Regions from separate parts of the Streptomyces sp. NPDC126497 genome, predicted to be linked through region 1. Evidence: riboswitches for the same ligand, from Rfam matches in the RefSeq annotation. Region 1 holds a riboswitch; the other holds the start of a gene.

The links. A riboswitch is a leader RNA that binds a small molecule or an ion and turns the genes downstream of it on or off. The one in region 1 is predicted to bind glycine.
Region 2: it holds a riboswitch for glycine, as region 1 does, so the genes downstream of both, gcvP (aminomethyl-transferring glycine dehydrogenase) here and gcvT (glycine cleavage system aminomethyltransferase GcvT) in region 1, are expected to answer to the same signal.

Annotation. Positions count from the first base shown of each region.
Region 1 is NZ_JBEORT010000027.1:7,809-23,329, forward strand. It holds gene ABTY20_RS14750 (ABC transporter permease) at 1-814, opposite strand, end outside; gene ABTY20_RS14755 (ABC transporter substrate-binding protein) at 922-2,592, opposite strand; gene ABTY20_RS14760 (enhanced serine sensitivity protein SseB C-terminal domain-containing protein) at 2,994-3,782, opposite strand; gene ABTY20_RS14765 (enhanced serine sensitivity protein SseB) at 4,040-4,819, opposite strand; gene ABTY20_RS14770 (AAA family ATPase) at 4,873-5,541, opposite strand; glycine riboswitch at 5,765-5,865, shown strand; glycine riboswitch at 5,866-5,998, shown strand; gene gcvT (glycine cleavage system aminomethyltransferase GcvT) at 6,069-7,187, shown strand; gene gcvH (glycine cleavage system protein GcvH) at 7,301-7,678, shown strand; gene glyA (serine hydroxymethyltransferase) at 7,694-8,953, shown strand; gene ABTY20_RS14790 (L-serine ammonia-lyase) at 9,115-10,482, shown strand; gene ABTY20_RS14795 (FAD-dependent monooxygenase) at 10,592-11,812, opposite strand; gene ABTY20_RS14800 (MFS transporter) at 11,809-13,209, opposite strand; gene ABTY20_RS14805 (ABC transporter permease) at 13,284-15,521, opposite strand, start outside.
Region 2 is NZ_JBEORT010000084.1:6,364-21,884, reverse strand. It holds gene ABTY20_RS27260 (bifunctional nuclease family protein) at 1-23, shown strand, start outside; gene ABTY20_RS27255 (MerR family transcriptional regulator) at 218-901, shown strand; gene ABTY20_RS27250 (DNA polymerase IV) at 951-2,417, shown strand; gene ABTY20_RS27245 (PRC-barrel domain-containing protein) at 2,336-2,710, opposite strand; glycine riboswitch at 2,825-2,920, shown strand; gene gcvP (aminomethyl-transferring glycine dehydrogenase) at 3,095-5,980, shown strand; gene ABTY20_RS27235 (TOBE domain-containing protein) at 6,133-6,528, opposite strand; gene ABTY20_RS27230 (hypothetical protein) at 6,534-6,695, opposite strand; gene ABTY20_RS27225 (DUF5999 family protein) at 6,928-7,128, opposite strand; gene ABTY20_RS27220 (hypothetical protein) at 7,443-8,027, opposite strand; gene ABTY20_RS27215 (glutamate-cysteine ligase family protein) at 8,591-10,108, shown strand; gene ABTY20_RS27210 (CPBP family intramembrane glutamic endopeptidase) at 10,176-10,976, shown strand; gene ABTY20_RS27205 (PhzF family phenazine biosynthesis protein) at 11,032-11,841, opposite strand; gene ABTY20_RS27200 (EamA family transporter) at 12,194-13,195, shown strand; gene ABTY20_RS27195 (DMT family transporter) at 13,421-14,374, shown strand; gene ABTY20_RS27190 (FMN-binding negative transcriptional regulator) at 14,411-15,043, opposite strand; gene ABTY20_RS27185 (pyridoxamine 5'-phosphate oxidase family protein) at 15,043-15,521, opposite strand, start outside.

The DNA.
Region 1 (15,521 bases):
ACAGCAGGGAGCCCGTGAGCAGGCCGACCGCGGTCACCACGGGGAGCATCGCGTTGCGCAGCACGTGCCGGCCGCGGATGACGCTCCGCTTGAGGCCCTTGGCCTCGGCGGTGCGGACGTAGTCCTCGTCCTGTACCTCGAGAACGCTGGCGCGGGTCATGCGCACGATGACGGCGAGCGGGATGGAGGCCAGGGCGACGGAGGGCAGGATCAGGTGCATGATCGCGTCCCAGGAGGCGTCGAACTCCCCGGTGAGGATGCCGTCCAGGACGGCGAAGCCGGTCACGTCGGTGGCGTTGATGCCGGTGTCCTGGCGCCCGAAGGCGGGGAAGATGCCGAGGTTGACGGCGAAGATCTGCTTCAGGAGCAGAGCCAGGAAGAAGACCGGGATGCAGATGCCGACGAGCGAGCCGGAGACGGACGTGACGTCGAGCCAGCCGCCTCGGTTGCGGGCCGCGAAGTAACCGAGCGGGACGCCGACGGCCACGGCGATGAGGATCGCGAGGAGGGACAGCTCCACGGTCGCGGGGAAGCGCAGGACGAACTCGTCCCACACCGGCTGTCCGGTCTGGGTGGAGGTGCCCAGGTCACCCTGGAAGATGCGCTTGAGGAAACGCCAGTACTGAACGTAGACGGGCTGGTCCAGCCCGAGCGCGCGGTTGATGCGCGCCACTTCGGCCTCGGTGGCCTTCTCCCCCAGGATCGCTGAGGCGGGTCCACCGGGCAGACGGTCGAGCCACAGGAAGAGCAGAACCGACAGGCCGAGCAGCGTGGGTATGAGCTGGAGCAGTCTTCGTACGACGAGACGCAGCACCCCGCATGCCCCTTTCTTGCGTGATGTCTTACATGAATGGACCCGCCCGGCCGCCGAGTTGCGACGACCGGGCGGACCCCCCGTTGTGGTTTCCTACCGCTGCTCGCCTACTTGAAGGAGGTCTCGGAGAAGACTTCCTGGGTCAGCGGGGAGACGTTCGGCGGGTTCACGTTCTTGGCGAAGGCGATGGCCGGCGGGGAGGACGAGACCGGGACGCCCGGGAGGTAGTCCATGATGACCTCGTTGGCCTTCTGGTACGCGGCGGTGCGCTCGTCGGCCTTGCCCAGCTTCGAGCCGGCGTTCACGGCGTCGAAGACCTTCTTGTCCTTGAAGCCCCACTGCTTGTCGTACCCGGCGAACCAGGTGCCGATGAAGTTGAAGCCGTCGTTGAAGTCACCGGTCCAGCCGAGCATGTGCAGGTCGCAGGAGCCCGCCTCGGTGGCGTCGATGTAGTCCGGGGCCCACTTCATGGCCTTCGGCGTGACGGTGATGCCGGCCTTCTCCAGGTCGGCCTTCATCAGCTCGAACAGGTCCTGCGGAGCGGGCATGTACGGGCGGGTGACCTCGGTCGGGTAGCAGAACTCGACCTTGAGCTTCTCCTCACCGGCCTTCTTGAGGAGCTTCTTCGCCGCGGCGGTGTCGTACGGGTACTTCGTGACGTTCTTGGAGTAGCCCGCGATGGTGTCCGGCATGAACTGGTCGGCGACCTTGCCGCCCTCGGGCAGCTGGGTCTTGACCAGGTTCTCCTTGTCGATCGCCTGGGCGATCGCCTGGCGGACTTCCTTCTTCTTGAGCGCCTTGTTGGCGCCCTGGCTCATGCCCACGTAGAAGAGGTTGAAGACGCCACGGGTCGGGACGACGTAGCCCTGGTCCTCGAGGGTCTTGACGTCGGCCGGGGCGACGAGGTCGTAACCGTCGATGTCACCGGCCTGGAGCGCCTGGCGGCGGCCCTCCTCGGTGTCGATGGTGCGGAAGACCAGGTTCTTGATCTTGGCCTTCTCGCCCCAGTAGTCGTCGAAGCGGGTCAGGCTGACTTCCTTGTTGCCCTTGTTCCACTTCGTGATCTTGTACGGGCCGGTACCGGCGACCGTGCCGGCCTCCTGGCTGTACTTGGGGTACGTGATGGCGTCGCCCTTGGCGGTCGCCTCCTCCTTCGCGTACTCCTTGAGGGCCTTGGGCGAGTGGATCGCCAGGGCCTGGAGGGAGAAGCCGCCGGGGAGGTTGGCGGAGGGCTTCTTGACCTCGATGACGGCGGTGTTCTCGTCCTTCGCGGTGCAGGACTTGTAGTTCGCCTCGGGCGTCTCCTTGTCCTCGTTCTTCGCGAAGCCGCCCATGATGGTCTGCCAGTAGTACGAGACCGCGCTGGACTGGTAGGTGCCCTTCCAGTTGAACCAGTGGTCGTAGTTGGCGCAGACCGCCGCGGCGTTGAACGTCTCGCCGTCGTGGAACTTCACGCCCTTGCGGAGGTTGAAGGTCCAGACGGTGCCCTTGTCGTTGCTCGACCAGGTCTCGGCGAGGCCGCCGACCAGCTTGGTGCCGCCGGACTCGTGCTCGAGCAGGGCCTCGAACGCCTGGCGCGTCACGCGGAAGGTTTCACCGTCGCTCGCGAGGGCAGGGTCCAGGGAGCCGGGGTCGCCTGCACCGGCGAAGACGAAGGTGTCCTTCTTGCCGTCGCTCTTGTTGTCAGCGTCCCGTTCGCTGGAGCAGCCCGTGGCGATCAGACCGACCGCCACCGCGGCCGTGATCGCCCGAGCGGTTCGGGACTTGAATATGCGCATATTGGGGCCACTCCGGGTCCGCTATGTGGATGCATCTTGACCGGCCGAACACTACAGACGTTCACAGTCGGTCAGGAACAGTCCGGATAGCGGTGATACCTACCTGAGATCTGAACAGTTGACATAAGGGACGGTTCAGGCGTCCCCCCGTCAAGATTTAACCCGCCGGACATGAAAGCGCCCTCCCTGCAACCGCCCAGGTGACGCCCGACGGCGTGAAGAACGGGTGAAACCGCAGGTGACAGGTGGTCAACGGGATGTCGCGGAACGCGCATGGCCAAAAATCTGGCGGGAAACCAACGCTGCGTGACGGTCCGGGCGGACAGCTCGGCCCGGACCGTCGTCCCTGTCCGCTCCGTGGACGGTGACGCGGCGTCACCACGTGCGGTGAGCGGCCCGGGTCAGCCCCGGTGCGGGGGCGGGTAGCCGTAGGCCGCGGCGGGGGACGCCGCGGCGCCGTGGGCCTCGCGGTCGTAGAAGGGGCGGGAGTTGACGCGCAGCCACATCGCGACCGGGTCGTGCTCGTCGGAGAGCGCGACGGTCGACACGGGCAGTCCGTCCGGGACCGCGCCGAGGGACTGCCGCATCATCGCGCGGACGGCGTCCACGGCGGGCGGGGAGGTGTCGTACACGTCCAGGCCGATGGCGAGGTACGGGGCGCCCAGTGCGGGCTGCACCCAGGCGCGGCGCAGGGTGCGGACGGCCGGGGTGCGGTGGGCGTTCTGCGCGAGGAGGGCGTAGAACTGCGGGATCTCGATGGCCGGTTCGGACAGCCGCAGCGGTCCGGCGGGCTGGCGGTCCAGTCCGCCGGCGATCCGGCGCAGATCCAGCCAGGGGATGCCGACCCCGCCGCCGGGGGCGTGCGGATTGAGCCAGAGCCCGTGGTGGTCGGGATACAGGGCGCGGGCCACGTCGAGGCCGTCGACCACCTCGTACGACCGGTTCCAGCCGCTGGCGGACAGTTCCTGGGCGGAGGTGACGCAGGGCACGTAGCCGAAGCCGTCGACCTCCATGCTTCCGTACTGGGCGTCCGGGGAGCCGGCCTGGCCGTGCCAGAGCAGCATCCAGACCCGGCCGGAGGAGGGGGTCGCCAGAGCGCGCAGCAACGCCTCGTACGCGTCGTAACGCCCGGGCGTCACCTGGCGCAGCATGTGCTCGACCTGCCCGGCCGCCGCGGTGCCAGCGCTCACTTGTATCGCCCCTCCGTACCTCGCCAGCCAACGCACCTAGCTTAAGCCGACGCCGCGCGGCGGGCTGCGGTGCGGCGGACCACCGTGCGGCGAGTGCGGAAGGGCCCGGGGCCGCGGCGCCTGGGCGGGGGCGGGCCCGTCACGGCTTGTCGCGCCCGCGCCGCGGAGCCGCACACCGGTACGGCCCCACGCCCCGGGGGTTGGACGCGCCCGCGCCGCGGAGCCGCACACCGGTACGGCCCCGCACCCCCAGGGGGTCAGAGCTCGCGCTGGTAGAAGGGACGGACCCTGGTGCGGAGCCAGTCGCCGACCGGGTCCTGGGCGATGTCCAGGACGATGAGGTTGACCGGCCAGGGGGCGGGGGCCCGGCCCAGGGCGCGGCCCAGGGCGTCCAGCGGGAGGGCGCGGGCGTCGCCCTCCCAGCCGGAGAGTTCCACGCCGACGAAGAGGACCGGGTCGGCCGTCTCGATCGCGGCGAGGCAGCGGCGGGCGGCGGTCACCACGCCGATGGAGTCGAACTCCGCCGAGGCCGCGGCGAGGAAGTCCAGCGGGTCGTCCTGCCAGTCGGGCTCGAACAGCCGCACCCGGCCGCCGGACGCCGGGCCGTCCAGCGGGCCGCGTCCGGCCCGGCACAGTTCGGCGACGGCCGGCGGCGGCAGCGGGATGCCGACCACGCCGCCGGGGTTCACCGCGATCCCGGCCTGCGGCGGCAGACCGCGGGCGAACTCCACGGCGGGCGCGACGGTGTACGACAGGTGGGGGCCGACGACCTGGCGGAACTGTTCCTCGGAGCTGAAGACGGGGACGTAGGCCTGGCCGTCGATCTCCAGGGTGGGCAGGTCCAGCGGGCCGCTGTCCGGACCGCCGCCGTTCGGCAGCGGGACCCAGACGAAGCTGCGGCCCAGCACCTCGACGACCCTGCCGCCCGCCGAGGGGACGCCGAGGGAGGCGGAGAGCACCTCCTCCAGCTCGTTGCCGGGCCACCCGCCGTGCGGATGGGGGTGCGCCTGTGCCGGGAAGTCCGCCGGGAAGTCCATCTGCCTACCGCCTGCTGCCTGGAACCACTGCTGTGGCTGGAAAGGCTATCCGGTCAGCCCGTGAAGCCGATCCGGCGCAGCGCGTCCGCCGCGTCCCGGTCGATCAGGACCGCCGAACCGCAGCCCGCCGGCAGGGCGCCCCGCTCCACCGCGCGCAGCAGCCGCTCGCTCGCCGCGCGGTGGCGCAGGAACGCGTACCGGGAGACGCCGCGCCCGCGTTCCCGCTGACCGGCCAGGGCCTGCTGCGGGGTGACGTCGAGCAGCAGCAGGTGCAGGCTCGCGCCCCGGCGGCGTGCCTCGCGGGCCAGCCAGCGGCGCACCCAGGCCTGCGTACCGCAGTCGTGCACGACGACCGGACCGCCGGAGCGCAGGGCGCGGCGCAGCCCGGCGTAGTGGGCGAGCCGGACCAGCGGGCGGTAGACCGCGTACGGCAGGAGGCGCGGCATGCGGGCGTCCCAGCGGTCGCGGGTGTCCTGGGAGTCGACGCGCACGCCGTGCACCGCGCGGCGCATCAGCGTGGACTTGCCGCTGCCGGGGAGCCCGGTGACCGCGACGAGGTCCCGGGGCCCGAAGAGCAGGGCGCGCGGGCTGCGGCCGGCCCGTGCGCGCAGGTCGCGGACGACGGGCGCCGGGAGCGCGCCGCGGGCCCGCCGGGCCGGCGCGGCCGGCTGCGGGGGCAGCGCGACGCCCGTGGTGGTGGCGCACGCCGTGGTCCTGTTCACCGAGATCGTCCTCCCCTGGGGCCAGGTACGAGTACCGATCCCCGCCGAGTGTAAAAAGAAAGTAATGCCGGCGCCTCTCGTTTCCGTCCGTTTCCTGGAACAGGCTCGTCACAGCTCCCCGTGACGGCACCCGCACGCCCCGTGCACCCCCCTGGGAAGGGTCCCCCTGCCGCCTCCCCGTGATGCGTGCAATGATGTGCGCGCCAACTGCATACCGGCCGTTTGAATCCGCGCGGGAGAGTCCCCGGCACCGTTTGCCGCCGGGGCGCCGAAGGAGCAAGTCCCTCCCTTGAATCTCTCAGGCCCCGTTACCGCGCGGGCGAGGCACATCTGAAAAGCGGGCCGTCCCGGGGCATCCAGCGGTGCTCCGGCGGCTCCACCCAAGGTGCAAGCCAGGACCGTCCCCTGCGTGGGCGTCGTGGCGAACCTCTCAGGTTCCGATGACAGATGGGGAGGAACGTCCTCGCCTTCCCCGCGCTCGAACGAACTCGCGCGGGGGGACCCCCATCGCCCTGGGAGACCGACCGATGAGCAGTACCGAACCCCGTCGGACCGCGCTCGACGCCCTGCACCGTTCGCTCGGCGCGACGATGACCGACTTCGCCGGCTGGGACATGCCGCTGCGCTACGGCTCCGAGCGCGACGAGCACAACGCCGTCCGCACGAAGGCCGGCCTGTTCGACCTCTCCCACATGGGCGAGATCACCGTCACCGGCCCCCGGGCCGCCGCCCTCCTCGACCACGCCCTGGTGGGCGACATCGGGGGCGTCAAGCCGGGCCGCGCCCGCTACACCATGATCTGCCGCGAGGACGGCGGCATCCTGGACGACCTGATCGTCTACCGGCTGGACGACACCGCGTACCTGGTGGTCGCCAACGCCTCCAACGCCCAGGTGGTCCTGGACGCCCTGCGGGAGCGCTCGGCCGGCTTCGACGCCGAGGTCCGCGACGACCGCGACGCCTACGCGCTGCTCGCCGTGCAGGGCCCCGAGTCGCAGGGGATCCTCGCCTCGCTCACCGACGCCGACCTGGACGGTCTGAAGTACTACGCCGGCCTGCCCGGCACGGTCGCCGGCGTCCCCGCGCTCATCGCCCGTACCGGCTACACCGGTGAGGACGGCTTCGAGCTGTTCGTGGAGCCCGGGCACGCGGTGGAGCTGTGGCAGGCGCTGACCAAGGCGGGCGAGGGCGCCGGGCTGGTCCCGTGCGGGCTGTCCTGCCGGGACACGCTGCGCCTGGAGGCGGGCATGCCGCTGTACGGCAACGAGCTGAGCACCTCCCTCACGCCCTTCGACGCCGGTCTCGGCCGGGTGGTGAAGTTCGAGAAGGAGGGCGACTTCGTGGGCCGCGCCGCCCTGGCCGAGGCCGCCGAGCGGGCCGCCTCCGAGCCCCCGCGCGTCCTGGTGGGCCTGGTCGCCGAGGGCCGCCGGGTGCCCCGCGCCGGGTACGCGGTGGTGGCCGGCGGCGAGGTGGTCGGCGAGGTCACCTCCGGCGCCCCCTCCCCCACGCTGGGCAAGCCGATCGCGATGGCGTACGTCGACGCCGCGCACGCGGCGCCGGGCACCGAGGGCGTCGGCGTGGACATCCGCGGCAGCCACGAGCCGTACCAGGTCGTGGCGCTGCCGTTCTACAAGCGCCGGAAGTGACACCGTCGTCGGACGGCTCCCCCTTCTGAGGTGAGCACGTCGTGCCTGCTCACCGCGGTGCACACAGTCCCCACCGTCATCAGCAGTCCCCCGCGTACAGGAGAATTCAGGCCATGAGCAACCCCCAGCAGCTGCGTTACAGCAAGGAGCACGAGTGGCTGTCGGCCGCCGAGGACGGCGTGTCGACGGTCGGCATCACGGAGCACGCGGCCAACGCGCTCGGCGACGTGGTCTTCGTCCAGCTCCCCGAGGTCGGTGACAGCGTGACCGCGGGCGAGACCTGCGGCGAGCTGGAGTCCACCAAGTCGGTCAGCGACCTGTACTCCCCGGTCAGCGGCGAGATCACCGAGATCAACGAGGACGTGGTGAACGACCCGTCGCTGGTGAACTCGGCCCCCTTCGAGGGCGGCTGGCTGTTCAAGGTGCGGGTCACCGACGAGCCGGCCGACCTGCTGACCGCCGCCGAGTACGACGCCGAGATCGCCGGCTGAGGAGCCTGTAGCCGCATGTCCGTTCTGAACACGCCCCTGCACGAGCTCGACCCGGCGGTGGCCGCCGCGGTCGACGCCGAGCTGCACCGCCAGCAGTCCACCCTCGAGATGATCGCCTCGGAGAACTTCGCCCCGGTCGCGGTCATGGAGGCCCAGGGCTCGGTCCTCACCAACAAGTACGCCGAGGGCTACCCCGGCCGCCGCTACTACGGCGGCTGCGAGCACGTCGACGTGATCGAGCAGATCGCCATCGACCGGGTCAAGGAGCTCTTCGGCGCCGAGCACGCCAACGTGCAGCCGCACTCCGGCGCGCAGGCCAACGCCGCCGCGATGTTCGCGCTGCTCAAGCCCGGTGACACGATCATGGGCCTGAACCTCGCGCACGGCGGGCACCTGACCCACGGCATGAAGATCAACTTCTCCGGCAAGCTCTACGACGTGGTCGCGTACCACGTGGACGACACCGGCGTCGTCGACATGGCCGAGGTCGAGCGTCTGGCCAAGGAGAGCAAGCCGAAGCTGATCGTGGCCGGCTGGTCGGCGTACCCGCGTCAGCTGGACTTCGCCGCGTTCCGCCGGATCGCGGACGAGGTCGGCGCGTACCTGATGGTCGACATGGCGCACTTCGCCGGCCTGGTCGCCGCGGGCCTGCACCCGAACCCGGTGCCGCACGCCCACGTGGTGACGACCACCACCCACAAGACCCTCGGCGGTCCGCGCGGCGGGGTGATCCTCTCCACGGCCGAGCTGGCCAAGAAGATCAACTCCGCGGTCTTCCCCGGCCAGCAGGGCGGCCCGCTGGAGCACGTGGTCGCCGCCAAGGCGGTCGCGTTCAAGGTGTGCGCCTCCGAGGAGTTCAAGGAGCGCCAGCGCCGCACCCTGGAGGGCGCCCGCATCCTGGCCGAGCGCCTGGTCCAGGACGACGTCAAGGCCGTGGGCGTGGACGTGCTGTCCGGCGGCACCGACGTGCACCTGGTCCTGGTCGACCTGCGCGCCTCCGAGCTGGACGGACAGCAGGCCGAGGACCGGCTGCACGAGGTCGGCATCACGGTCAACCGCAACGCGATCCCGAACGACCCGCGTCCGCCGATGGTCACCTCGGGCCTGCGCATCGGTACGCCCGCGCTGGCCACCCGCGGCTTCACGGCCGAGGACTTCACCGAGGTCGCGGACGTGATCGCCGAGGCGCTGAAGCCGTCCTTCGACGCGGAGGCACTCCGGGCCCGGGTCACGGCGCTCGCCGCCAAGCACCCGCTCTACCCCGGTCTGCGGTAATTCCGTACGCTTTGGTCCGTACGGACGTCAGGGGCATCGCGCACACTGGGTCAGTGGGCGCGGTGCCCCGCACCATGCACCCGCATGAACGTTTCCTCTTCCTTCCGTGAACCATCCCCCCGGCGGACAGCGTCGTCCGCCGAATTCTTAGGAGCCCTCCCGTGGCCATCTCGGTCTTCGATCTGTTCTCGATCGGCATCGGCCCGTCCAGCTCGCACACGGTCGGCCCGATGCGGGCGGCCCGCATGTTCGTCCGGCGGCTGCGCAACGAGGACCTGCTGGACTCGGTCGCCTCGGTCCGGGCGGAGCTCTACGGTTCCCTGGGCGCCACCGGCCACGGCCACGGCACGCCCAAGGCGGTGCTGCTGGGCCTGGAGGGCGACTCGCCGCGCACGGTGGACGTGGAGTCGGCCGACGAGCGGGTGGAGAAGATCAGGGAGGGGGGCCGGATCCGGCTGCTCGGCGAGCACGAGATCGCGTTCTCCTTCGACGACGACCTGGTGCTGCACCGCCGCAGGACGCTCCCCTACCACGCCAACGGCATGACCCTGTGGGCGTACGACGCCTCCGGCGCGGAGCTGCTGACCAAGACGTACTACTCGGTCGGCGGTGGTTTCGTCGTCGACGAGGACGCGGTGGGCGCGGACCGCATCGTGCTGGACGACACGGTCCTGAAGTACCCCTTCCGCACCGGCGACGAGCTGCTGCGCCTCACCCGGGAGACCGGGCTGTCCATCTCCGCGCTGATGCTGGAGAACGAGCGCGCCTGGCGGAGCGAGGAGGAGATCCGCGAGGGCCTGCTGGAGATCTGGCGCGTGATGCGGGCCTGCGTGGAGCGCGGCATGTCCCGCGAGGGCATCCTGCCGGGCGGGCTGAAGGTGCGGCGCCGTGCCGCGAACACCGCGCGCAAGCTGCGCTCCGAGGGCGACCCGCAGGCGCTCGCCATGGAATGGATCACCCTGTACGCCATGGCCGTGAACGAGGAGAACGCGGCCGGCGGCCGGGTCGTCACGGCGCCCACCAACGGCGCGGCGGGCATCATCCCGGCCGTCCTGCACTACTACATGAACTTCGTCCCCGGCGCCGACGAGGAGGGCGTGGTCCGCTTCCTGCTGGCGGCCGGCGCCATCGGCATGCTCTTCAAGGAGAACGCCTCCATCTCCGGCGCCGAGGTCGGCTGCCAGGGCGAGGTCGGCTCCGCCTGCTCGATGGCGGCGGGCGCCCTCGCGGAGGTGCTGGGCGGCTCCCCCGAGCAGGTGGAGAACGCGGCCGAGATCGGCATGGAGCACAACCTCGGCCTGACCTGCGACCCCGTCGGCGGTCTGGTGCAGATCCCGTGCATCGAGCGCAACGGCATGGCCGCGGTCAAGGCGGTCACGGCGGCCCGGATGGCGATGCGCGGCGACGGCTCGCACAAGGTGTCCCTGGACAAGGTCATCAAGACGATGAAGGAGACCGGCGCGGACATGTCGGTCAAGTACAAGGAGACGGCCCGGGGCGGGCTGGCGGTGAACATCATCGAGTGCTGACGACGTCGCCGGCCGTCCTGGCCGGACGGAGGCGGCCGGCCCCGGCGAGGGCCGGCCGCCTCCGTCCGGCGGCCGCCGCGCGATCGGCGCGCACGCCCGGGCTCGCGTCCTACGTCCTGGGCGTGAATTCGGGCAGGGTGAGGGCCGAGTGGGCCGGTCGTCCCCCGGCGGAGGGGAGGGCGGTGAGCCCGCGCAGCCTGTCGTTCCGTTCCTCCAGGGCCCGGGGGGTGGTCGGGAAGAGGGTGGCGCCGCCCTTGCCGACCAGCTCCTGGTTGAGGGTCACGAACGGGCGGGTGTCGTGTTCGTAGGCGGCGAAGCCCGTGGCGTGGTCCCGGTGGGCCAGGGAACCGGCGAGCATGTAGGCGCCGACGAGGGCGAGGCTGGTGCCCTGTCCGGTGAGGAACGAGGGCGCGTACGCGGCGTCGCCCACCAGCGCGGCCCGGCCGCTGGACCAGCGGGGCATACGGATCTGGCCGACCGCGTCGAAGAACAGGTCGTCCGCGTCGCGCAGGGCGGCCAGCATGCCCGGCACCTCCCATCCCGCGTCGGCGAAGACCGAGGCGAGCAGGTCCCGTTGGGCCTCCGGGTCGCGGAACGCGTCCCGCGGTGGTTCCCGGCGGGCGAAGTCCAGGAAGGCGTGCACGTCGCCGTCGTCCCCCACGGCGTAGAGCGCCGCGGCCCTGCCCGGGGCGTTCCACATCACGGTCTCGTGGGAGAGGCCGAGGGTGTTGGGCATGGTGAACACGGCGAAGCAGTGGCCGAGGTAGTGGTGGAACCGCTCCTCGGGGCCGAACAGCGCCTCCCGGGTGGAGGAGTGCAGACCGTCCGCGCCGAACACCATGTCGAACGTGCGCCCGCCGCCCCCGCGGAAGGTGACGTCGACCCCGTGGCCGGACTGCTCGAGGGCGGCGACGGAGTCGTCGAACAGGAACTCCACGTCGTCGCGGACCGCCGCGTACAGGGCGTCGGCCAGATCACCGCGCCGCACCTCCAGGTCCCGCCCGGTGACACCGCCGGTGACGTGGTGCGGGTGGAGCGAGGCCACTTCGCCGCCGTCGCCCTCGAGGAAGGTCAGCCGGCGCAGGTCGATGTGCGCGTCCCGCAGCCGCGGCAGGATCCCCATCCTGCGGACGACGTCCAGTGCGGTGCCGCGCACGTCGACGGGGTAACCGCCGCCGCGGGGCGTGGGCGCCCTCTCGACCACCGTGACCGCGTATCCGTGGCGGTTCAGCCAGAACGCCAGGGCGGGACCGGCGATGCCGGCCCCCGATATCAGGACCTCGCGCCTCGGCACGGTACGGGCGCCCCTCGGTCGATCGGTGCGGTTCATCCGTTGACTCCTTTGCGCAGGGTGCGGGTGACGAGCAGGGCCGACGCCGTGACGGCCCCGGCCAGGACGAAGCCGGTGACGTAGGCCGATTCGGCCGCGACGTCCGACCCGGGAGGGGTTCCGGCGGTGAGGAGCGCACCACCGAGCTGCCCGCCCACGGCGTAGCCGAGCACGCGCGTCACCAGGATCAGGCCGGTGGCGATGCCGGTGTCGCCCCGGTCGACGGAGGTGGCGGTGCTGGTCATCATCGCCGTGACGCACAGGCCGTTGGCCAGCGCGATCAGCGCCTTGCCGACGACGAGGTGCCAGACCTCGGTGTGTACGGCCGCCAGGGTGAGCAGGGAGGCGGCCATGAGGACGACTCCGGCGGTGACCACGGCACGCGAGCCGAAACGCCGGTCCCCGATCCCGCCGAGCGGCCCGGCCAGTGACGCGGCCACGGCGCCGGGCAGCAGGTAGAAGCCGATCTCGGTGGCGCCGGCCCCGAATCCGTACCCGTCGCCGGTCTCGTCGAACAGCTGCGGAACGAGGTAGACCGCCATCGAGGTACCGGCGCAGATCACGAACGTCAGCACGCACGGCTTCCACATCGCGGGCCGTGCCAGCATGCGCAGGTCGATCATCGGCGCGGCCGCGCGCCGTTCGACGGCCACCCAGCCGGTGACGAAGGCGGCCAGGATCACGACTAGGGCGCAGAGCACGAGCGGCTGCGAGGCGAGGCCGGGCGCCAGTGCGAGGGTGAGCATGAGCGTGACCAGCGTCCCGCTCAGCAGGAGCAGGCCGGGCCAGTCGGTCCCGGCGTCGCCCGGCCGGCCCGGTGGGTCGTCCGGCATCAGCCGGTTCACCAGCAGGGTGGCCCCGGCGACCGCGATCGTCGGCAGCGCGAACATCCAGTGCCGGGAGAGCTGTTCCGCCACGGGTCCGGCCGACAGCATGCCCACCATCCCGCCCCCGACGAACAGTCCGCCGACCGTCCCGATGGCCACCTTGGACTCTCCCGCGGGGAGGTGCGCGCGCACCACGACGAACGACAGGGGCAGCGCGCCCACCATCGCCCCCTGCAGTACCTGGCCGAGCAGCAGCACGGGCAGGTTCGGCGCCAGGGCGGACACCAGGCCCCCGGCGCAGACCACCGCCATCAGCCGGACCAGGACCCGTTTCCCGCCGTAGCGGTCGCCGAACCTGCCTGCCAGCGGTGTGACGAGCGCGCCGGTGACGAGGAGCACGATGCTCAGCAACGCCCCTTCGGCCGGACTCATGTCCAGCTCGCGTTGCAGGAGCGGGAGCGTCGGCGTCACCACCGACTCCAGGGCACCGGTGGAGAGTGCCAGGAGACCGAGAGCCCCGACGGCGGCCTTCCCGCGGGCCACCACCGAAGGAGCCTGGGTTGCGGTCATGAACGTCCCTTTCTTCGTTGCCGGGTGGGTGGGGGGAGCCGGTGCGGTGCCGGCTCCCGCTTCCTGCGGACGCGCTACGGCCTGCGGCGCAGCGCCGCTCGCGCCGGCAGGGTGACCGCGAGCAGTGCCAGGCCGACGCCGGCGGCCGCGAAGGAGCCGTAGAGCAGCGGGGGCACGTGGGGGGACTCGCCCGTCAGACCGCGCACCATCGGGGTCAGCGTGATCATGGCGATGGCCGTGCCCAGGGCCACGCCCGCCACCGACACCAGCAGGCTCTCCCAGCCGAGCATGCGCAGCACCTGGCGGCGGGTGGAGCCGACGAGGCGGAGCACGGTCAGTTCGCGGCGGCGTTCCAGGACCGTCATCACCAGGGTGTTGACGGCGGCGACGGCGGCGAAGCCGCCCAGGACGGCGGCCATCGTGTAGTTGGCCCAGGCGCCGAGTTCGCGGTCCGCGTTCCGCGCGACGGTGTGGTCCGAGACGTCGGTGACCTCGCCGAGCACGGCGAGCGGCCCGGCGTCGCCGCCGCGTACCAGCAGCGTGCTGTCGAACTCCGACGTGACGTGCCCGGCCAGAAACGCGCGGTCCATGGTCACCGCGGGCAGGCCCAGGCCTCGGCCGTAGACCGCGACGACTTCCGGGCGGGCCCTCGTGCCGTCGGGGAGGTACAGCGGCAGCTCGTCGCCGACCTCGACCTTCGCCGCGGTGGCGAGGGTCGTGTCGACGGCGATGCGGTCCGCGCCCACGCGGTCCAGGCTGCCGCTGCGCACGTCCAGGTCCTGCACCTCGGCGAGCCGGGCGCCGGAGCCCGAGACGCCCTGGGCCGCCGCCTCCTGCAACGACGTCTCGCCGCCGCCCTCGACGGGCACCAGCACCTGTGTGTCGAGCAGGCCCACGGCCGCCTCGACGCCGGGGGCGCGGGCGGCCCGGTCGACGGCACCGGTGGGCAGACCCGCCGGGTGGGTGACGACGTGGTCGGCCGTGAGGCCGTCGCGCAGCTGTGCCGCGGCGACGTGGCTTTCGCTCGTGTGCAGGAAGACGAGCGTCGAGGCGAAGGCCATGGCGAGGACGATCGGGGTGATCGCGGAGGCCGTCCTGCGGGCGTTGGCCCGGGAGTTGGCGGCGGCCAGCGACGCCGGGGCGCCGCCGCCGCGCAGCAGCAGGCCGAAGAGGGCCGCGCACAGCCGGGCCAACAGCGGGCCGAGCAGCGCGACGGCGAGCATGAGGAGCATGACGACGCCGAGGGAGGCGTTGGCCGCGTCGGCACCGGCGGCGGAGGAGGCGACACCGGCGAGCACCGAGCCGCCGACAACGGCGCCCAGCCCGAGGACGATACGGACGACGCCCGGCCGCAGCCGCTCCACCGAGGCCTCGGCGAGCGCCTGACCCGGCTTGATCCTCGCCGGCCTGCGCCCGGCCGCCCAGCCGGCGACGAGCGCAGTGAGCAGCCCGAGCCCGACGGCGGCGAGCAACGGGATGCCCGAGACGTGCAGTTCGACCGCCTGCGGGACGGCCCCGCGGTCCTTCAACTGCGCGAACCACCAGCTCGCCAGCCCGATCCCCGGCAAGGAGCCGAGCAGCCCGGCGGGGGGCGCGACCAGCAGCGCCTCGGCGGCGACCGCGCGGCGGATCTGCCGCGGGGTGGCGCCGACGGCGCGCAACAGGGCGAACTCGCGGCTGCGCTGGCCGACGGAGAGGGCGACCGTGCCGGCCGTGGTGAGGACGGCGACCAGGGTGGCGATCCCGCCGAAGGAACCGCCGAGCGCGAAGAGCGTCTCCCGGGCGTACGCCAGGCCGTGGTCCTCGACCTCGCCGCGGTCGTCGCCGGTGAGCACCCGCGCGCCGGAGCCGGCGAGGGACCTCTCGACGGCGGCGGCGAGGGCGCTGGTGTCGACGCCGTCCTCGGCCAGGACGGCGATGGCGTCGGCCCTGCCGGGATGCCCGGCCAGCACGGGTGCCTCGGCGTCGGCGAACCAGGCCGTGGCCGTGCCACCGGCCGTCGCGCCCGCCGCCGCGGTGTCCCCCGCCCCGGCCACGGCCAGCCCGGACACCCGGAAGTCCGCGCGTCCTGCGGCCGTCTCGAGCGCGACGGTGTCGCCGACGCCGGCCCTCGCGGTACGGGCCGCGGCGGCGTCGAGCACGACCTCGCCCGCGTCCGGCGCGGCGCCCGCGGACAGCGCGGTGCCGGTGAAGACGTGCGCGCCCCAGCCGTGGCCGGTGAGCGCGCCGTCACCCCGCCGGACCGGGAAGGTGAGGTCCGGCACCGCGGCCGCGGCACCCGGCGCCCGGGCGGCCTTCGCCGCGAGGCCCGC
Region 2 (15,521 bases), on a different contig from region 1:
ACTTCGGAACCAGCAACCAGTGAGGGCGGCCGCTCGCCGCCACCCCGGTCGGCCGCCGGGACCGGCGCCGGGGGCATTCGGCTAGCCTTTCCCCACTGCGAGGTACGGGAAACCACTCTTAGGGTGATTATCACTCGGCGTGCCGAGTGTGGCGATCGTTGACGCACCCTTGGTGACTGCCTACCTTCGAGGAGGCAGGTCAAGGACGGAGGTCGGCGTGAGAAGCAGCGGCGACGGTACGGCTGGGGGTGCCCCCGGACGCGGTTTCGGGGCGGGCGGGCCGTACCCTTCCCAGAGCTCCCGGCTCCGCCCGAGCGGAGGCCATCCCGCGCACGGCGGCGCGGCCGACCACGCTCCGCAGCGACCGACGGCCGTACCGGGCGGCGGAGGGGCGGCGTCCATGGCGTCCGAGCGGATCGGCTACCGGGGGCCCACGGCCTGCGCCGCCGCCGGCATCACCTACCGGCAGCTCGACTACTGGGCCCGCACGGGTCTGGTCGAGCCGAGCGTGCGGCCGGCGCACGGGTCGGGCACGCAGCGGCTGTACAGCTTCCGCGACGTCGTCGTGCTGAAGATCGTCAAGCGGTTCCTGGACACGGGTGTGTCCCTGCAGAACATCCGCACCGCGGTACAGCACCTGCGTGAGCGCGGCTTCAGCGACCTGGAGCGCATGACGCTGATGAGTGACGGGGCAACGGTCTACGAGTGCACCTCGCCCGACGAGGTCCACGCCCTGCTCCAGGGCGGCCAGGGTGTCTTCGGCATCGCCGTGGGCGTGGTCTGGCGGGACGTCGAGAGCGCGCTGTCGCAGCTGCACGGGGAGCGCGTCGACACCGGGGAGACCCTGCTCGGGCACAATCCGATGGACGAGCTGGCGCGGCGGCGGAACAAGGCCGTCTGAGGCCACCCGGAAGCGACCGTTGTCAGTGGCGTAGGGCAGCATCGGACAGGTGAGATCCGCGCCCACGATCCTGCATCTCGACATGGACGCCTTCTTCGCCTCGGTGGAGCAGGCGTCCAAGCCGAGCCTGCGCGGGAAGGCGGTCGTCGTGGGCGGGCTCGGGCCGCGGGGCGTGGTGGCCACCGCCTCGTACGAGGCCCGGGTCTTCGGCGTCCACTCGGCGATGCCCATGGCGCAGGCCCGGCGGCTCGCGCCGAACGCCGCGTACCTGGTGCCGCGGTTCGCCCTCTACCGGTCGATCAGCGAGCAGGTGATGGGGCTGCTGCGCTCCTTGTCGCCACTGGTGGAGCCGCTGAGCCTGGACGAGGCGTTCGTGGATCTGGAGGCGGGCGGCGCCGCCCGGGACGAGCGGTCGGCGCGTCTGGCGGGGGCGAAGCTGCGCGCGGACATACGGGCGGTCACGGGGCTCACCGGGTCGGTGGGGCTGGCCGCTTCCAAAATGCTGGCGAAGATCGCGTCGGAGCGGGCGAAACCCGACGGACTGGTGCTGATCGAGCCGGGTACGGAGCGGGCGTTGCTGGATCCGCTGCCGGTCCGGACCCTGCCCGGCGTCGGGCCGGCGACCGGGGACCACCTGCGGCGCGCGGGGATCCACACGGTCGGCGAGCTCGCCGACGCGGGGGAGGACGAGCTCGTGCGACTGCTGGGCAAGGCCCACGGACAGGCGCTGTTCGCGATGGCGCTGGCCCGGGACGAGCGGCCCGTGGTGGCCGAGCGGGAGGCCAAGTCGGTGTCGGTGGAGGACACGTACGACGTGGACATCCACGACCGGACACGGGTCGGTACGGAGGTGCGGCGGCTCGCGGACCGGTGTGTGCGCAGACTACGGGCGGCGGGTCTGTCGGGGCGGACCATCGTGCTGAAGGTGCGCCGGTACGACTTCTCGACCCTCACCCGGTCCGAGACCCTGCGGGGGCCCACGGACGATCCGGCGGTGGTGCGGGAGGCGGCCGCGCGGCTGCTGGACTCGGTCGACACGACGGGCGGGGTGCGGTTGCTGGGCGTCGGGGTGAGCGGCCTGGCCGACTTCACGCAGGAGGACCTGTTCGCGCAGGCCGCGGGCCCGCCGGAGGACCTCCCGCCCGAGGAGAGCGGGACCGGGCCCGCGCCGGAGCGGGAGACGCCCGCCGAGCGGCGCTGGCCGGCGGGGCACGACGTACGGCACGCCGGTTACGGGCACGGCTGGGTGCAGGGCAGCGGACTGGGCCGGGTCACCGTGCGCTTCGAGACACCCGGCTCGGAGCCCGGCCGGGTGAAGACCTTCCGCGTCGAGGACCCGGCCCTGGAGCCGGCACAGCCACTGCCGCTGGTGCCCCGGAGGCCCGGGGAGGACGAGGGCGCGGCGGCCGGCGCCGGGCCGGTGGGCGGGGCGGATCAGGCGGGCTTGTCGTTGCCGGCGAGTTTGCCGAAGTCGCGGTCCGCGAGGGGAGGCGGGGCGGCGACGTCCAGACCGTAGTGGTGGTAGAGCTGGAGTTCCTGTTCGGGGGAGAGGTGGCGGCCCACGCCGAAGTCGGGGGCGTCCTTGATGAGGGCGCGCTCGAAGGGGACGTGGAGGGCTCCGTCGACGAGGACGCTGGGCTCCAGGGGGACGAAGGCGTCCCTGCTGAACAGGCCGGTGCGTATGGCCGCCCACTCCGGCACGCCGGTGGCGTCGTCGAGGTAGACCTCGTCGATCGTGCCGATCCGGTTTCCGTTGCGGTCGAACGCCTTGCGGCCGATCAGATGGCGCGGATCGATGTCGGTCTGCACGGGCCCTCCATAGGTCGCAAACTCATCCGTAAGCACTACAGAACGGCACAATCGACCGGGCGGCCACTCGAACATCCCGGTGTGGTGCTCGCTGGTACGCTGGCAAACGGCTGCTGACCCCGCGCGGGAGAGTCCTCCAGGCACCATCGGAGGCGCCGAAGGAGCAAATCCTCCCCGGAATCTCTCAGGCACACGTACCGCACGGACGAGGTCACTCTGGAAAGCAGGGCGGGTGTCGACGGCTTCCGCTCTCACCGACGGTGAAAGCCGGACGCCTCCGGGCGATCCGGTGAAGCTCTCAGGTTGAGATGACAGAGGGGGAGGCCGTCCGGGCACCCGCGCCGTGGTGCCCCTCGAAGGTCGTCGGACCAGGAGGCCTCCTCAATGACCGCCCCTCGCACTCCGCTCTCCGAGCTCGAACAGGGAATCCCCTTCGAACAGCGCCACATCGGACCCGACCACGAGGCCCGGGCCAAGATGCTCGCCCAGGTCGGTTACGGCTCGCTGGACGAGCTGACGGCCGCCGCGGTGCCGGACGTGATCAAGAACGCCGACGCGCTGGACCTGCCGGGTGCCCGGAGCGAGGCCGAGGTGCTGGCCGAGCTGCGCGCGCTGGCCGACCGCAACGAGGTGCTCGGCTCCATGATCGGGCTCGGGTACTACGGCACCTTCACCCCGCCCGTGATCCTGCGCAACGTGATGGAGAACCCCGCCTGGTACACGGCCTACACCCCGTACCAGCCGGAGATCTCCCAGGGGCGGCTCGAGGCGCTGCTGAACTTCCAGACCGTGGTCGCCGAGCTCACCGGACTGCCGACCTCCGGTGCCTCGCTGCTCGACGAGGGCACCGCCGCCGCCGAGGCGATGGCGCTGTCGCGGCGCATGGGCAGGAACAAGAAGGGCCTGTTCCTGGTCGACGCGGACGCCCTGCCGCAGACGATCGCCGTGATCGAGACCCGCGCCGAGCCCACCGGCGTCGAGGTCGTCGTCGCCGACCTGAGCGACGGCATCCCCGCGGACCTCGCCGAGCGCGAGATCAACGGCGTACTGATCCAGTACCCGGGCGCCTCCGGTGCCGTCCGCGACATCAAGCCGGTCATCGACCAGGCGCACGCGCTCGGCGCGCTCGTCACCGTCGCCGCCGACCTGCTCGCCCTCACCCTGCTGAAGTCGCCCGGTGAGCTGGGCGCGGACATCGCGGTCGGCACCACGCAGCGCTTCGGCGTGCCGATGGGCTTCGGCGGGCCGCACGCCGGCTACATGGCCGTGCAGGAGAAGATGGCGCGCAGCCTGCCCGGGCGGCTCGTCGGCGTCTCCGTCGACGCCGACGGGCACAAGGCCTACCGTCTGGCCCTGCAGACCCGTGAGCAGCACATCCGCCGGGAGAAGGCCACCAGCAACATCTGCACCGCCCAGGTGCTGCTCGCCGTCATGGCGGGGATGTACGCCGTCTACCACGGCCCGGAGGGGCTGCGCCTGATCGCCCGGCGCGCCCACCGCTACGCCACCGTCCTCGCCGAGGGACTGCGGTCCGGCGGGGCCGAGATCGTGCACGGCTCCTACTTCGACACGCTGACCGTGCGTGTTCCCGGGCGGGCCGCCGAGGCCGTCGCCGCCGCCCGCGACAACGGCGTCAACCTGCGACTCGTCGACGCCGACCACGTCTCGATCGCCTGCGACGAGACCACCACCCGGTCACAGCTGGCCGCCGTGTGGAGCGCCTTCGGCGTCGAGGGCGACGTCGAGACCCTGGACGCGGCGGCGCGGGACGCCCTGCCGGACGCCCTGCTGCGCGACGACGAGTACCTCACCCACCCCGTCTTCCAGCAGCACCGCTCCGAGACCGCGATGCTGCGCTACCTGCGCCGGCTCTCCGACCGTGACTACGCGCTGGACCGCGGCATGATCCCGCTGGGCTCCTGCACCATGAAGCTCAACGCGACCACCGAGATGGAGCCGGTCACCTGGCCCGAGTTCGGGCAGCTGCACCCCTTCGTGCCCGCCGAGCAGGCGCAGGGCTACCTCACGCTCATCCGGGAGCTGGAGGAACGCCTCGCCGAGGTCACCGGCTACGACAAGGTCTCCCTCCAGCCCAACGCCGGCTCCCAGGGCGAGCTGGCCGGTCTGCTCGCCGTGCGCGGCTACCACCGGGCCAACGGCGACGAGCAGCGCACCGTCTGCCTGATCCCGTCCTCCGCGCACGGCACCAACGCCGCCAGCGCCGTGATGGCCGGGATGAAGGTCGTCGTCGTCAAGACGTCCGACGACGGCGAGATCGACGTGGCCGACCTGCGCGCCAAGATCGAGCAGTACCGTGACGAGCTGTCCGTGCTGATGATCACCTACCCCTCGACGCACGGCGTGTTCGAGGAGCACGTCGCCGACATCTGCGCCGAGGTGCACGAGGCCGGCGGCCAGGTGTACGTGGACGGCGCCAACCTCAACGCGCTGGTGGGTCTGGCCAAGCCGGGCCACTTCGGCGGCGACGTCTCGCACCTGAACCTGCACAAGACCTTCTGCATCCCGCACGGCGGCGGCGGTCCCGGTGTCGGCCCGGTCGGCGTACGGGCGCACCTGGCGCCGTACCTGCCGAACCACCCGCTCCAGCCGGAGGCCGGCCCGGAGACGGGCGTGGGGCCCATCTCGGCGGCGCCGTGGGGTTCGGCGGGCATCCTGCCGATCTCGTGGGCGTACGTCCGGCTCATGGGCGGCGAGGGCCTGAAGCGGGCCACGCAGGTGGCCGTGCTCAGCGCCAACTACATCGCCAAGCGCCTCGAGCCGCACTACCCGGTGCTCTACACCGGTCCCGGAGGCCTGGTCGCGCACGAGTGCATCATCGACCTGCGCCCGCTGACCAAGGCGACCGGCGTCAGCGTCGACGACGTGGCCAAGCGGCTGATCGACTACGGCTTCCACGCGCCGACGATGTCCTTCCCGGTGGCCGGCACGCTCATGATCGAGCCCACCGAGTCCGAGGACCTGACCGAGCTCGACCGGTTCTGCGAGGCGATGATCGCGATCCGTGCGGAGATCGAGAAGGTCGGCTCCGGCGAGTGGCCCGCGGACGACAACCCGCTCCGCAACGCCCCGCACACCGCCGCCGTGCTCGGCGGGGAGTGGGACCACGCGTACGGCCGCACGGAGGCCGTCTTCCCGGCCGGGGTGAACGCCGCCGACAAGTACTGGCCGCCGGTGCGCCGCATCGACCAGGCCTACGGCGACCGCAACCTGGTCTGCTCCTGCCCGCCGCTGGACGCGTACGAGGACTGACACACGCCGAAGGGCTCCTGGGGACCACCGGTCCCCAGGAGCCCTTCCGCATGTGCCGACGCATCCGTGGGGTCGTCACCCCCCGTCCCGTCGCACGGGCGAGGGGAAGCGGCGCGGGGCGCACGCGTTCACCCGAGAGGGCGTCGCTCCCGTCAGGCGCGGTCGATGTGGACGTTCGTCGACTTCACGCGGGCCGTGGCCTCCACACCGACCTCCAGCCCCAGTTCCTCGACGGCCTCCCGGGTGAGCAGCGAGACGAGGCGGTGCGGACCTGCCTGGATCTCGACCTGGGCGGCGACATCACCCAGCTTGATCGCGGTGACGATGCCGGGGAAGGCGTTGCGGGCGGAGGTGTACGGGGTGCCCTCCTCGACGGCGCCGGCCCGGGCGAGTTCGACGGAGAACGCCGCCAGGTCCCGTCCGTCGACGAGCCGCCGTCCGCCGGCGTCGCGGTGGGTGGTGATGCGCCCCGCGTCCGCCCAGCGGCGGGCGGTGTCCGGGCTCACTCCGAGCAGCCTCGCTGCCTGGCCGATGGTGTAGGACTGCATGCCGGTCACGATAGGCGGTGCCGGAGTTCCGCCACGCCCGCGGTGCGCCGGCGCCGTTCGGCGGGAGCCGCCGTGCTCGCCCGGACGACCAGCACGGCGACCCCGGCCCGCCGGGCGATCTCCGTGATGGTGACCCTGCCCCCGCCGTCGGCCCCGTGTGCCGCCACGTGCCCCACCTCCGCAACGGAGGCCCGCGAAACCTCCAGGGGTCTTCCGGAGCACGGGCGTCCGTGGGAAGGCGCTGCGGGGCGAGCCGCTGCCGTGGGGCGGGCCGGTCACCTCGTTCATGTGCCGGATCACGGTGGGTGACCGTCTCCGGACGCGCGTCGGGGGCCGGGCGCAGGAGGTTCCGCGTCCGGCCCCTCGTCGCCCCGGGCGGACCGTGCCGCCCGGCCGTGCTCAGGCGGTGGTCAGGCTGGCGCCCCGGGGGCGCTGAGGGGCGATGACCCTGCCGTCGGGCAGGAGTTCACCGGTGTCCTCGAAGAACACGACACCGTTGCACAGCAGGCTCCAGCCCTGTTCCGGGTGGTGCGCCACGAGACGGGCGGATTCCCGGTCGGCGGAGTCGGCTGAGGGACACGGTGGCTGGTGCTGGCACATGGGTGGGATCTCTCGCTCCGTGGTGACCTGTGAGTCGGCTGTCGTTTCAGTTCCGCGGCGTGAAGCTTCGTTCATGGCCGCCCCCCGTTGTGATAAGTCGGTCGGAAACCAGTGTTGTCCCACGGACGACGATCCGCAGGCATTTCGCGGCACCGCTCCTCACCGGTTGAGGACGCGCCGCCCGCGCGGACGGTTCACCTCGACCGCACTGTCCCTTCGGGTGGTTCGCCATGGCCGAAGCGGGCTAGTCCTCCCGGGACGGCGTGTACCCCGCCGCGTCGGGAGCGCCGGGCGGCGGGGTACGCGGTGGCTTCTCAGGCGGGTGAGCCGAGCAGGCGGGTCGGGGCCACCCGGTGCGTCAGGACCGGGAGCAGGTCGGCGAACCGGTGCGGGCGGTGGGCCGCGATGCCGGGCGGCGCCGGGGCGAGCGGAACGAGCAGGTCGGTGGCGGCCGGGTGGCCGGCGCCCCCGTCCGCGGTGGTGTCGCCGTGCAGCCAGAGCGTCAGCATGTAGAGACTCGGCACCGAGAGGAGCCGCGGCTGGTACGGCTGTGTCATGGCCTCGGCCTGGCGCAGCGCGAGCTCGGTGGAGGCGATGTAGGGACCTTCGAAGAAGCGGGAGAACGTCCAGCCGTCGGCGGTGAGCACGGTGTCCGCGGCGGCCGGCGTGCGGTCGCCGATGCGGATCAGGAAACGCCACCCGGCCAGCCGGGTCGTCGTCCCGCCGTCGGCGGTGGTCCGCTCCAGGACGTGCACGGGCAGGGGCAGCTCGGGCGAGGCGGGGCCCTGGGCGATGACCAGGGAGGGAGTTCGGGCCTCTCTGACCGCGGTCGGCGAGGAGAGCGCGGTCAGGACGGAGCGCAGGGCGGGCGCGGGAGCCGGGGGAACATGCAGCGGCATGGTGGGTCGCCTCTCATTCGAAGGCACAGGGGCGTGAGGGCGGGGCGTGGCGGGGCGGACGGCACTGTCAGCTCGCGAAGGTCAGGGAGGCAGGGGCCGGGGGGGCCGAGGCCGGGAGACGGGGGCGAGGACTGCCGCACGCCGCCTCTCGGCTGGATCACTCGAACCGTGGGCGCCAACCTTCTGCCTTGTGCGCGAAGTTTATACGACGCGTGTTCGGACTGAGTTTCCTCTAGCTGTTTTCGACCGGCGGAACAAGGGTACTTCTGGCCGGTGAAACGCGAAAATCATCCCGATTCCAGACCGGGCATGCGTCGATGACCTCGAAAAATGGCCGTGAAGTGGTCGGCCAATTCACGTCGGCGTTTTCACGAGTTCGCAACCGGCACGCAAGACTCCTTCTGTGCCATGCCCCGTGAATGTGCCACTGGTCACATCGGTCAGACTAGCGGTCGCCGACGCCGTCCGGGGCGTTATCGATCGCATCCACGGGGCATCCTTGCCTGTGGACCGGGACCCCGGCGGACGATCTTCGGTCCGCCCGTGCAAGGAAGGACGCTCCGATGGGGGAGAAGGTCGCGGCAGGTCGGTTCGACCTGTCCGATCGCCAGCGCTACCGCGAGAAGCTCCGCAGCTGTCTGACGGGCTTGGAGCGGCTCCTGGCGGAGAAGCGGTTCGACCGCCCCAAGAATCTCATGGGGCTGGAGATCGAGTTGAATCTCGCGGGCAGCGACGGCATGCCGAGAATGTTGAATGCGCAAGTCCTCGAACGGATCGCCAGCCGGGACTTCCAAACAGAGCTCGCCATGTTCAATCTGGAAGTGAACATCGCGCCCCACCGATTGGGCGGGCGGGTATTCGACCGGCTCGACGAGGAACTGCGCGCCTCGCTCGCATATGCCGACCGTAAAGCCGGTGAGGTGGACGCGGGCATCGTGATGATCGGCATCCTGCCGACGCTGGACCGGGACGACCTGGTCTCCTCGAACCTTTCCGACGTCGACCGCTACGCATTGCTCAACGAGCAGATCGTGGCCGCGCGCGGCGAGGACTTCACCCTCGACATCGACGGCGTGGAGCGCCTCAGCTGCACGTCCAAGTCCATCGCCCCCGAGGCCGCCTGCACCTCGGTGCAGTTGCACCTGCAGGTCACCCCGGAGCGCTTCGCCGGAGTGTGGAACGCGGCCCAGGCCGTCGCCGCCGCCCAGATCGCCGTCGGCGCCAACTCGCCGTTCCTGTTCGGCCGCGAACTGTGGCGCGAGTCCCGGCCCCCGCTGTTCCAGCAGTCCACCGACACCCGCCCGCCCGAACTCCAGGCCCAGGGGGTACGGCCGCGCACCTGGTTCGGGGAGCGGTGGGTGACGTCGGCCTTCGACCTCTTCGAGGAGAACCTGCGCTACTACCCGGCCCTGCTGCCCCTCTGCGACGACGAGGACCCGCTCGAGGTGCTGGACCGGGGCGGCGTACCCAGCCTCGCCGAGCTCGTCCTGCACAACGGCACCGTCTACCGCTGGAACCGCCCCGTCTACGACATCGCCGACGGCGTCCCCCACCTGCGCGTGGAGAACCGCGTGCTGCCCGCCGGCCCCACCGTCACCGACGTCATCGCCAACGCGGCCTTCTACTACGGGATGGTCCGCGCCCTCGCCGAGGACAGCCGGCCGGTGTGGACCCGGCTGCCCTTCGAGACGGCGGCCGCCAACTTCGACGCCGCCTGCAGGCACGGCATCGACGCCCGCCTCACCTGGCCCCGGCGCGGACGCCTCGGCGGTCTGGGCGAGGTGGACGCGGTCACCCTGGTGCGCGACGAACTGCTGCCGCTCGCCGCGGCCGGGCTGGACGCCTGGGGGATCGAGCCCGCCGACCGCGACCGGTACCTCGGCGTGATCGAGGAGCGGTGCCGGCGCCGGATGAACGGTGCGACCTGGCAGGCCGCGACCTTCCACCGGGCCCTGGAGCTGGGGCTCGGCCGCGAGGCCGCGCTGGCCGCCACCACCCGTCGCTACCGGGAGCTGACGGCGCAGGGGGAGCCCGTGCACACCTGGCCGGTGGGACTGCCGGAACCGGTTCCCACGGGCTGACCCGCGGCCGGGCGCACGGCCGCCGCCCTTCATACTGATCGGACCGATCGGTGATGTGGAGGCAGGTGTGCAGGCGGAGGCGGGCCCGGGGGCCGATGCGTATCGTGAGCGAAGGCCCTCGCGGACGACGCTCCGTGACGAGACACTGCTCGTGCTCGCGCTGTCGCTCGGCGCGAGCGGGGTGTCGGCCCTGATCAGTTTCGTCGGTTCGGTCACCGAACCGGGCGGCCTGAAGGACCAGGCGGCCACCCTCAACGCCTCGGCCGCGCCGGGCCGCCCCTGGCTGGACCTCGCCTGGCAGCTCTTCGGGATCGCCACGGCGCTCGTCCCCGTCGCGCTGGTCGCGCACCTCCTGCTGCGCGAGGGCGCGGGGCTGCGCACCCTGGGCTTCGACGGCACCCGTCCCTGGTCCGACCTCGGCCGCGGAGCGGCGGTCGCGGCGGTCATCGGCAGCAGCGGCATCGCCTTCTACCTGGCCGCACGCGGCCTCGGCTTCAACCTGACCGTGGTGCCCGAGGCGCTGCCCGAGGTGTGGTGGAAGCATCCCGTCCTGATCCTCTCGGCGCTGCAGAACTCGGTCCTCGAAGAGGTCGTCGTGGTCGGCTATCTGCTGCGCCGGCTCGATCAGCTGGGCTGGTCCCCGGGCGCGGCGCTGCTGGGCAGTTCGGTGCTGCGCGGCTCGTACCACCTGTACCAGGGCATCGGCGGCTTCATCGGGAACATGGTGATGGGGGTGGTCTTCGTGTACCTCTACCGGCGCTGGGGCCGGGTCGGGCCGCTGGTGGTCGCGCACACGCTGCTCGACGTCGGGGCGTTCGTGGGATACGCCCTGCTGGCCGGCAGGGTGGACTGGCTGCCGACGGCGTGAGACCGCGGCGAAGGGACGTACGGCCGTACCGCACGCCCCTTTCGCCGTACCGGGTTCAGACCAGCAGGTCGCCCTCGATGACCGTCACGGCCCGCCCGTTCAGCAGGGTGCGCCCGCCGCGCACCTCGGTGCGGACGCGGCCGGAGCGCGGTGAGGCCTGCAGGCCGGTGAGGCCGGGGCGGCCGAGACGCTCCGACCAGTACGGGGCCAGGGCGGTGTGCGCGCTGCCGGTGACCGGGTCCTCGTCGATGCCGACGTTGGGGAAGAAGCAGCGGGAGACGAAGTCGTAGCCCAGGGCGGGGTTCTCGGCGCGGGCGGTGGCGATGACGCCGCGCTCGGAGTGGGCGGCCAGGGCCTTGAGGTCGGGTCGCAGGGCGTGGACGGTCCGCTCGTCGGCGACCTCGACGAGCAGGTCCCCGACGTCCGGCCCGGTGTCGAACGCCGTGAGCGGCCGGGCGCCCAGCGCCTCGGCGAGGCCCTCGGGAACGTCGGCCACGGTCAGCGGGGCGGTGGGGAAGTCCAGGGTGATGGTGCCGTCCTCGCCGGGCGTGGCGACCAGGACGCCGCTGCGGGTGGCGAACCGCACCGGGCCCCGGTGTGCGCCGGTGGTGTGCAGGACGTGCGCGGCGGCCAGCGTCGCGTGGCCGCACATCGCGACCTCGGTGGCGGGCGTGAACCAGCGCAGTGCCCAGTCGGCCTCGCCGCCCGCGGGGAGCGGGTGCGCGAAGGCCGTCTCGGCGTGATTGACCTCCAGGGCGACGTTCTGCAGCCAGGGATCGTCCGGGAAGGCGTCCAGCAGCAGTACTCCGGCGGGGTTGCCGGCGAAGGGCCGGTCGGTGAAGGCGTCGACGATTCGAATCCGCATGCCCCGACGGTAAGGGCCGGGCGAAGCCGCAGGCCTTCGGGGCACACCTCCCGCGGCCCGACGCGGACGGCCGGTACCCGCTCGGCGTGAGACGCCCTGATCCCCTTCGTGGGGAGGGGATCCCGGGCCGGGGCGCCCGCTTCCCGTGGGGCGCCGGGACGCTTCCCACCGGGGACGCCCGGACCGCCGGCCTCCCGCCGCCGGCCTCCCGCCGCCGGCCGCGGGCGCGCCGTCGAGGCGTTCGGGCGTGCCCGGACCGGCCTCGTCGGGCTGTTCGCCCGGCCCGAGTCGCCGTCCAGTCGGTGAGACAGGTGCCATGGGAGGTGACGCTCCTGTCGGGTCCTGTCATCATGTGCCGGTGCCTACCTCTGTCCGTACCCGGAGCGATCGTGGAAGGGGTGTCGGGCTCGGCCTCGCGCTGCTGTCCGCGCTGGCCTTCGGTGGTTCCGGTGTCGCGGCCAAGCCGCTGATCGAGGCGGGTCTCGACCCGCTCCACGTCGTGTGGCTGCGGGTGGCGGGCGCGGCGCTCGTCATGCTGCCGCTGGCGGTGCGCCACCGGGGACTCCTGCGCCGCAGGCCCGCGCTGCTCGCCGGGTTCGGCCTGTTCGCCGTGGCCGGCGTCCAGGCCTGCTACTTCGCCGCCCTCTCCCGCATCCCCGTCGGGGTCGCCCTGCTGGTCGAGTACCTGGCGCCCGCGCTGGTGCTCGGCTGGGTGCGGTTCGTGCAGCGGCGGCCGGTGACCCGGGCCGCCGCGGTCGGCGTGGTCCTGGCGGTGGGCGGACTCGCCTGCGTCGTGGAGGTGTGGGCGGGCCTCGGATTCGACGTCCTCGGCCTGCTGCTCGCGCTCGGCGCGGCCTGTTGCCAGGTCGGCTACTTCGTCCTCTCCGACCAGGGCGGCGACGACGAGGAGGCCCCCGACCCGCTCGGGGTGATCGCCCACGGACTGCTGGCCGGCGCCGCCGTCCTCACCGTCGTCGCCCGGCCCTGGTCCATGGACTGGTCCGTGCTCACCGGCAGCGCGGAGATGAACGGCACCCAGGTCGCCGCCCCCGTGCTGCTGGCCTGGATCGTCCTCGTCGCCACGGTCGTCGCCTACGTCACCGGCGTGCTCTCGGTGCGCCGGCTCTCGCCGCAGGTCGCGGGTGTCGTGGCCTGTCTCGAGGCGGTCGTCGCCACCGTCCTCGCCTGGGTCCTGCTCGGCGAGCGTCTGTCGGCACCGCAGATCGCGGGCGGCCTGGTCGTCCTCGCGGGAGCCTTCATCGCCCAGACCTCGGCACCGGCGAAGGGCTTCGGGGAACCGGTGGCGAGCGGTGGGCCGGAACGGGAGCTGTCCACGCCGGGAACCACGGCATAGGGTGGTGATCATGCACGCACGCGCACTCGTCCTTCCGCCTCCGGCCGCCTGAGGCGGGCCCTCCGGTACATCCGCCCGGCGTGCCGCCGGGCGTAACGGTGCTGCCCGCAGACGGAGTCCGCGGATCCCGCAGGCCCGGCCCCGACCGGCCCCGGCCCGGGATCCCTTCCCGAACTTCCGCACCCGCGCCGACGCGCGGGGTGCGCGCATCTGCGGAGAGAACACGTGTCGAACGCCGTCTCCGGCCTGCCCGTCGGGCGAGGCCTCCTCTATCTGATCGTCGCCGGTGCCGCCTGGGGCACCGCGGGCGCCGCCGCGTCGCTGGTCTACCGGACCAGCGACATGGGCCCCGTCGCCCTGTCCTTCTGGCGCTGCGCCGCCGGCCTGGTACTGCTGCTCGCCGCCCGGGCGCTGTCCCGCCGGCCCCGGACCGCCCCGGGACCGCTCGGCCGGCGGGTGCTGCGGGCCGGAGCCACCGGCACCGGGCTCGCGGTCTTCCAGACCGCCTACTTCGCGGCCGTCTCCGCCACGGGCCTCGCCGTGGCCACCGTCGTCACCCTCGGCGCCGGTCCCGTGCTGATCGCGCTCGGCGCGCGGCTGGCCATGGGGGAGCGCCTGGGGCGCGGCGGGCTGGCCGCCGTCGTGGGCGCGCTCGCCGGACTCGTCGTGCTCGTCCTCGGCGGCGGGGGCGCGACCGTGGACCCGCGGGGCGTCCTGCTCGCCCTGCTGTCCGCGGCCGGGTACTCGGTGATGACGCTGCTCACCCGCTGGTGGGGACGCGACGGCGGCGTCGACTCCTCCGGCACGACCGTCGGGGCGTTCGCCGTCACCAGCCTGGTGCTGCTGCCGTTCGCCGCGGTCGAGGGACTGGTCCCGCACACCGGCGCGCCCGTCACGCTGCTGTGCCTGCTGGCGTACGTCGCCTCCGTGCCGACGGCGCTCGCGTACGGTCTCTACTTCGCCGGCGCGGCCGTCGTGCGGTCGGCCACCGTGTCCGTGATCATGCTGCTGGAACCGGTGAGCGCGGCGGTGCTCGCGGTCGCCCTGCTCGGCGAGCGGCTCACGGCGGCCACCCTGGCCGGCACCCTGCTGATGCTCGGCTCGGTCGCGGGACTCGCGGTCGGTGAGGCGAGGGGGGCACGGGCCCGCAGGGAGGAGCCGGGCATGGTGCCGGTGTGACGGCGGGGGCCCTCCCGCGCGGGAGGGCCCTCCGGGTCAGGCCGGCCGCCGGCGCAGTACGTGCGCGCGTGCCGCCGCGTCACGCGCGCCGTCCCGGTCCGCCAGCCCGGCCGCGATGCGTCCCCGTACCGCTTCCGACCGCTTGCCCGCGTACTTGAACTTCGCCCGCGCGCCCGTCACCTCGAGCCGGAGTCCGCGGATCCCGGACAGCAGCCTGCCGTACGGCGCCCGGTCCGCCGCCGCCCGCGCGGAGCCGCCCTCCGGCTGGAAGTGGCCGAGCTGGCGGTTGAGGAGCGCGGCCTTCTGCGCCGGATCGTCCACCACGTGGGCGAGACAGCGCAGTTGCACGGACGCGTAGAGGCTCGTCGGGACGCCGTGCTCGGGCGGGGTGCCGGGTTCGGCCTGCCAGGGGCCGGGGACGTACGTGTAGTCGTCGACCACGCTCAGCAGGACCTCCGGGCGCGCCTCGACGGCGGACCAGAGCGGGTTGGGCCGGGCCAGATGGGCGAGGGCCTCGCCGCGCTCCGCGTCGTAGGCGAAGTGCAGGGGCTGGACGTGGGGCGGTTCGCCCGGCGCGCCGTTGACCGCGAGCTGTCCGAAGTCGTGCGCGCCGAGCCATCGCTGCCACTCGTCGTCGTCGCGGGGCGCGTCCCAGGGGTGGATCAGCATCACAGGGCCGCCAGGTAGCCGGGCAGTCCGGTGCCGGGGGCCAGGCCAGGGTCGGCGAGCGGGGCGCCGTAGCCCTTGCGCAGGGGGACGACGCCGGCCCAGTGGGGCAGGGACAGGTCCTCGGGCTCGTCGTTGACGCCGCCGGTGCGGAGCTTGGCGGAGACCTCGTTCAGATCGAGGCGGATGACGGCCGTGGCGGCCAGCTCCTTCTTGCTGGCCGGACGGGAGTCGGCGGCACGGCCCGGTACGACGTGGTCGACCAGGGCGTCGAGGGCCCGGCGCTTCTCCTCCGGGTCGGTCACGTCGTACGCCGGGCCGTGCACCACCACGGAGCGGTAGTTGATCGAGTGGTGGAAGGCCGAGCGGGCCAGCACCAGTGCGTCGACGTGGGTGACGGTCAGGCAGACCGGGAGGCCGGGGCCGGCCTGGCCCGCCGCGCGCAGCGGGCGCGAGCCGGTCGAACCGTGCACGTAGAGGC